One region of the Ruegeria sp. ABM4_193 genome, then DNA from elsewhere that is predicted to be linked to it. Evidence: riboswitches for the same ligand, from Rfam matches in the RefSeq annotation. Region 1 holds a riboswitch; the other holds the start of a gene.
What was found. A riboswitch is a leader RNA that binds a small molecule or an ion and turns the genes downstream of it on or off. The one in region 1 is predicted to bind S-adenosylmethionine.
Positions count from the first base shown of each region.

Region 2: it holds a riboswitch for S-adenosylmethionine, as region 1 does, so the genes downstream of both, metZ (O-succinylhomoserine sulfhydrylase) here and ACXADZ_RS13500 (hypothetical protein) in region 1, are expected to answer to the same signal.

Region 1 covers NZ_JBSWTT010000001.1:2,694,497-2,697,902, forward strand. Annotated here, with positions in the region: gene murA (UDP-N-acetylglucosamine 1-carboxyvinyltransferase) at 1-375, opposite strand, end outside; gene ACXADZ_RS13485 (hypothetical protein) at 382-537, opposite strand; tRNA gene ACXADZ_RS13490 (tRNA-Thr) at 621-695, shown strand; gene ACXADZ_RS13495 (hypothetical protein) at 792-1,373, opposite strand; gene ACXADZ_RS13500 (hypothetical protein) at 1,370-1,762, opposite strand; SAM-I-IV-variant riboswitch at 1,760-1,869, opposite strand; gene ACXADZ_RS13505 (alpha/beta hydrolase) at 2,643-3,406, opposite strand, start outside.
Region 2 covers NZ_JBSWTT010000001.1:2,165,526-2,168,931, forward strand. Annotated here, with positions in the region: gene folE2 (GTP cyclohydrolase FolE2) at 1-3, opposite strand, end outside; gene metZ (O-succinylhomoserine sulfhydrylase) at 259-1,449, opposite strand; SAM riboswitch at 1,511-1,588, opposite strand; gene ACXADZ_RS10795 (glutathione S-transferase N-terminal domain-containing protein) at 1,785-2,474, shown strand; gene ACXADZ_RS10800 (hypothetical protein) at 2,553-3,029, opposite strand; gene ACXADZ_RS10805 (VOC family protein) at 3,295-3,406, opposite strand, start outside.

The DNA.
Region 1 (3,406 bases):
CATAGGACGCGCGCCGATCGCGCACCCACCAGGCAGTGACACAACCGCCTGACCAAAGCGCGCCAACAAAGGGCCAAGCACCAGGTTCGATGCGCGCATCTTGCGCACGATGTCATAGTCAGCTGTCTGACTGGTCAGGCTGTGGCTCGACATTGCGATCACCTGCCCGTCCTGCAGCGAAGACACTTCGGCCCCCAGCGATTGCAGCAAGGCGGTCATGGTTTTGATGTCGCTCAGTCGCGGCGCATTGGTCAGCGTCAGCGGTTCTTCGCTCAGCAAAGTTGCGGGCATCAGCGTCAGGCACGCGTTCTTGGCCCCCGCGATCGGAATTTGCCCGTTCAGCGGGCCGTTGCCCGTTACAAGAATCGAATCCATCTGCTCTTATCCCTCGTCCTTATCGGCTTTGTCCCCCGAGGCCGCCCGCGCCTTGGCCTGCGCCTTGCGCCGCGCCATATTCGCCTTCAGCGCCGCCTTCAAACGCTCTTCCCGCGCTTCCCCGGATTTGCCTTGTTTTTTGGGTGAATTTTTATCTGTCATGATCTTTCTCTACAGGAGGCGAAAAAAACCGTCCAGACACCCTTGCGCCGCGTTTCGTTTGAGTCTAATCACCCGCCCACAGCGCTGCTGTAGCTCAGAGGTAGAGCACTCCCTTGGTAAGGGAGAGGTCGAGAGTTCAATTCTCTCCAGCAGCACCATAATTAACCTATCAATTACAGCTCACTAGAGATGCTATCGGCGAGCACAATTGCCGATGTATTGGCTCGGGTCCCCGTAGGGTCCCCGCTACCCTCTCATTTATGCTGCGACACCGCTTTCAGCACCCGACGCCGCGCCAACTCGCCTGCAGCAACCTGATCGTCATTCGCGTGCACCTGATACAGCAAAGCCTCGTCCGTCAGCACTGTATAGTCTTCTATGATCAGTGGAGGGTTCATCGCCCGACGCATCGCCTCGGTACCAGCACGCTCCATCAGTTGTCCGCGCGCATCCAGTTCCTCGAACGGGACAAGCAGGTCGTTGTTGAGGTATTGCAGGGTATCCTCCTGCGCCATGTGGATCGCCCACTCGTGACGCACCTGCGCAGGGGTCATGGTGCCACCGCTCTGGATGAACGTCGCGGCCAACTTCAGGACACATCGCCACTGGCGCTCGGACACTGCAGGTGGATCGATGTCGATGTCATGACCACCGATGCCATAGACCACCTTGTTGTAGGCCTCGGCCACCCGGTGAATTTGACGGACGGCGTTGAGGTCATGACGGCGGTGTTGTAGGTCGGACTGCGTCAGCGCCTTGGCCAGTGCGTCATCCTGCTCGGCCTGTGCTGGATCGATGATCTGCTCCTCACCGGAGCCCGCCATGTGAATGCTCATACTCGACCTCCTTCGACTTGGGCGTTGATAAGGGCACGCAGCAGTTCTTCCTCTGAAAGCTCGTCAGAGATCGGGGCATCAGTGTCTTCTTCAATCTCGTCCGGCAGTTCGCCCGCCCAGAGACGGTACCAACTCGCCACATGGTGCGTGGCTATTGCGTCGGGACAGTCCAGAACAAAACTCTCACCGTCACGTACGCGCCAGATTTGATCCGGGTAATAGATTGGGTAGCCTAGCTGTTGTGCCGTCTCTACCTGCTCGGGCCGCACGATCAGGTCAGACCGAACCCATGTCTCAGGTTTGATGTTATCGGGTTTGGCATGTGGGTCACGGTCTTGGCCCCACGGGATTAGCTCAGACCATCCGAGCAGTGTGTTGATGTCAGCCATTGCTGATCCCCTTCTTCAACTGAAGCGCATGCCGCAACGTGCGAAAACCACCGGTGGAGTGCCGGTTGGTGGCCGGACGGAATTGTCCGGCGCTCTTCATGCTTTGGTTTGGGTTGGGAAGATGGGACTTCCTATAAGGACCCTATAAATTCGGAGAGCTTAAGAACACTGGCGCGCGACAAAAACCTGCAAATGGTCTGTTATGCGCCGACAGCCATCATCGGACCAAAAGCTTCAGATGACGGTATTGAGCCCAAACCGAGAGTGACACGGCGCTGACACTCGCAGCTGCAGCAATGCCACAAGTGAAGCCGATAGCCGCATCGCAGAAGGAAAAGCTGCCGTTCGTCCCAACCGCAGCAAGATTTTGGCGGCCGATGTCTCACTTGCGGACCTTGCCGACGTACAGCTTTCCGGCTTGAACGGCTGGTATCTGCAGTTCGCGACCGTGGCTCGCGTCTCTGAAGGCGCTACTGGAGGCTGCTGCGGGTGCAAAAGAGAAAGCCGGACGAAAGAAGAAGCGGTCGTTCAAGTATCCAATTTCTGACCGAAACATTCGGATGCCCGGGTCGAGCCCGAAGCGGACGCTAGGCGGGCACTTTTTCGCCTCAGTATTGCGCTTTCGCCGTATCTCTGAGTTAAATTGGGCGACGCTTTGGAAGTCGCGTCGCCCAGACATTGCTTAAATTAATCCTGGTTACCCCACCACAATCATTTACCGTGCAAAGAATAACCCCAAGTGAGCAGAAATCCGCTCGAATTTTTAACGCACATGGAAAAACTTCGTTTCTCTTTCAGAAGCAATAATCAAATTTTGAGATGTGTCCGATGAGAGCTTACCAAATTGCTGGCCCGGTAAATTGCAGGGCGCGATACGCACTTACTGCGTCAGAACAACGCCGGTCTGAGCTTCCAGTGTTTCCGCATCGATAGTAATGACGCGACCTGTCGCTTCGCCGCTGATGACGCCGCCTCCTGACTGGTGCAGCGACTTCAGAAATTTAAGAACCTCCGGAGACGTGCCGATCTTAAAGTGTTTGAGTGGATCGCCGGATTGAATATTGGTCAAATCGAATACGGCCACCTGCAGGCCACCAAGCTCCGACACGGACGTAATGTCGCCAACTCTATCCCCCTGCCGCCGGATTTTTGAAGACAGGCTGAGCGCCAGATCATCGTTCGTTGTGAGCAGCACAATGGGTATGCCTTGATCGAGGACGGGCTTTGCTTGCTTGCGAAAGACATCAATATCCAGATCGGCTGATATGAGGACCAACGCTCTTACTTTCCTCAGAACCGACGTTTTGTTTTGCTGGGCCAATTCACGCATCGTGTCCATTGCCACAAAATTCCCCATGGAATGGGCGACAACCAGATAGTTCGACAGACGCGACGCCGACATGGCCGTCAATGTCTCGTTGAACGAATCCCGGGCGAACAGCGCGCTTTCGCGGTCATCCAGGTACTTGAGCACACTTCCAGCTGACGGCCAGGAATAGACAACCTCGACACCTTCGCGCCCGGTGTCTTCTGCCAGAGCCGTGGCACGTATGACAGCCTCCGCCGAGTTTGTGTTAAAGCCGTGCACAAAGACAAAGCCTTGCCGCTCACCTGCTGGAAGTTGGCTGGCCTCGGCATTGATCG
Region 2 (3,406 bases), 530 kb from region 1:
CATCGGCTGCGGTTCCTCGATTGATCGTCGGACTATATACGACTGATGTTCATTTTCCAGTCTACCCCGATACGTGGCCAATAGCAGTCCGGATCGAAAAAAGCGGTGCAAAACCGTCAATTCGCAACGATTTGCGCCCTTTGATGGTGCAATCAGCAGGAAACAGCGCAACAGGCAATCCGTACGGACACACAATCACGCTGCAGTTTGACGTCAAGTCACGCCCCGGCACGATAAAGACGCCCGGGGCGCGGCAGATTACTTTTGCGAGACCTCCAAAGCCTGCCGGATATCGGACAGCAGGTCATCAGCGTCTTCCAGACCAACAGAGAACCGAATGAGGCCGGGTGTGATACCCAATTCGTCTTTCTGCGCGTCACTCAGCCGTTGGTGCGTCGTTGTAGCCGGGTGCGTTGCGATGGATTTGGCATCGCCCAGATTGTTGGAAATCACTGGGATCGTCATCGCATTCAGGAACGCAAAGGCCGCATCCTTGCCACCCTTGATGTCCAGAGACAAAACCGTGCCGCCCTTGCCGCCAAGCTGCGTCTGAACCAGCGCGTTCTGCGCATGGGTTTTCAGGCCGGGATACAGGGTACGCTCAAGCGCCGGGTGCCCTTCCAGTGCCTCAGCAATCTTTTGCGCGCTTTCAGCCTGCGCATTGACCCGCAGAGCCATGGTTTCCAGACCTTTCAGCATGACCCAAGCGTTGAACGGGCTAAGCGCGCCGCCGGTGTGCTTCAGGTACGGCTCGACCGTTCCGCGGATGAAGTCACGAGTACTGATAATCACGCCGCCCAGCGCGCGACCTTGGCCGTCAATGTGCTTGGTCGCCGAATAGATCACAACATCTGCACCCTGCGCGATCGCGCGCGAAAACACCGGGGTCGAGAACACGTTGTCCACCACAACAAGGGCACCGACAGCGTGGGCCAGTTCGGCCACAGACGCGATATCGATCACCTCCAAAGTCGGGTTCGACATGGATTCGAAGAACACCGCTTTGGTGTCGGGCCGGATTGCGGCCTTCCATTGCTCAAGATCAGTGCCATCAACAAAGGTCACATCCACACCAAAGCGGGTCAGGATGTTTTCGACGATGTACAAACAGGATCCAAACAAGGCTTTGGCAGAGACGATATGATCGCCTGCCTTCAACATCGAGGTCAACGCACCGTTGACAGCGGCCATACCCGATGCCGTTGCAAAGGCGTCTTCGGCCCCTTCCAACGCTGCGATACGCTGTTCGAACATGGATACAGTTGGGTTGCCGTAACGGGCATAGATGAACTCGTCAGGTCCGCACTCCAGAAACCGGGCTTCGGCCTGTTCTGCGTTTTCGTAAACGAAGCCCTGCGTCAGGAAAATCGCCTCGCTCACCTCGTTATACTGACTACGGCGGATGCCGCCATGGACGGCTTGGGTGCGTTTGTTCCAGTTCTCGCTCATCTCAATCCTTTCAGCCTCTGGCAGAGGCAAACAAAAAACCCCAGACGCGGCCAAGCGAAAGGGGTCTTTCATCCTGACCTTTTAGCGGTGTTGTTTAGCGTGGCCCGCAATCCGGTAACAAATCGCCACGTGGTCTGTGATGTTGGCCTTACGCCGCACATGCAGAGTCGTCAACCCCGACAAACCCGCCGTCACAGATCTGTAATCAAAGGTTCGACGGGCCTTCCCCTGCGATGGCATCGCCCGAAGTCACAGCTTTTTGCGCTTCGCCTGCCGCAAGCCCTCTTGCCGATTGCTCAGAAACCCTCATGATCTCTTTAACCTGAGGAGAGACCATGATCGATCTGTATTTCTGGCCCACGCCAAACGGCTGGAAAGTGTCCATCGCCCTGGAAGAGATGGAGCTGCCCTACAAGACTCACCTGATCAATATCGGCAAAGGCGATCAGTTCGACCCGGAGTTCCTGAAGATCGCCCCCAACAACCGGATGCCAGCCATTGTTGATCCCGACGGTCCTGATGGTGAACCCGTTTCCGTGTTCGAAAGCGGTGCGATCCTGATGTATCTGGCCCGCAAGACCGGGCGGTTCTATGGCAAGACCGAGCGTGACCGGATTGCTGTTGAGGAATGGCTGATGTGGCAGATGGGCGGCGTCGGACCCATGGCCGGTCAAGCGCATCACTTTTTGAAATACGCCCCTCAACTGGACCCACCACAGGACCTGCCCTATGCAAAGGACCGCTATCGCACCGAGGTCGCCCGCCTTTATGGCGTGCTGGATCGTCGACTGGCGGATAATGAGTACGTTGCGGGCGATTTCTACTCCATCGCAGATATGTCGATTTGGGGTTGGGCCAGCCTTTGGGAAGGTCAGCAGCATGTACTGGACAACACACCCCATTTCGCGCGCTGGCTTGAAACCGTAAGCGCCCGTCCTGGCGTTCAGGCTGGTCGCGCATTACACGCCGAATTGCGTGGGGATCACAGGGACAAGCAGTCGCAAGGGGTTTTGTTCAAGCGATAAACCCCAATCACAGCAAGCACATGATTTCTTGGTGATGTTCGATGTTGGGCATGAACAAAATGGCCGCAGCACAGTGCATCAGCGAAACTTGAATTCTGGCTCTGCGGGAAAGCGCATTGGTTTGCCTGCCCATTGCTGACCACGCAACGCTGTAACCTTCCTGCTTTCGACACGCATCCCGGCTGTCAGGACAAAAGCTCTTTGCCCCTGCGGTTTAACTGATAGATGTGCAATGTCGGAATGGAAGCATTCCGGTTTCCTGGACCGCCTCGACCTAAAACTCGGACCTCCGCGTTGCTTCAAATCCAAGTTTTCCGGCGAGCGGGTCGTCTCAAAACCCGTCAAGTTCAGTAACTCGGTGCGGTATGCTTCAGCGGCTGCAAGATGCTGGCTCTCGAAAGCGTATGCTTTCTGAGCTTCTTCTATCATTCTTGCGGCATGCATATACCCTTTTGACCGGCTGAGCACTGAAAGCTCTGCAAGACGGTCTAATATTTGATCTTCATCCAGACCGACGTTTTTTTTGAACGATCCGTGCTGTGTAACGTTTGGCATCCCGATTGACTCTGAGAAGACGTTGAGTGATGCGCGACCAAGCCCACCCCCGGGGCCTCGGCTGACGCAAAAAGACATGAGCAAATACCCACCCGGTGTCGGAGAGTCGACCAACAGTCGCCAAATTGGCAGAAAAGCGCCTTTTGCTCACTCTTGGTTGATGCAAACATGTCCATGCGACGGTTCCCAAACGAGCGGAATCGGACACCAAGCTGCTGAAAAAACGTTTGATTTGTAATGAGCGCTTAGCTTCCTTCGCACAAAATCACCAGCCACCGAAAACCGACGCAATGATCACCCAAGAGCTAAGCACGATCCACGTTCCGGTGATAAGCCAGAACATCCAAGGTCGAGTCGCCCGATCAATCGGCTCCACA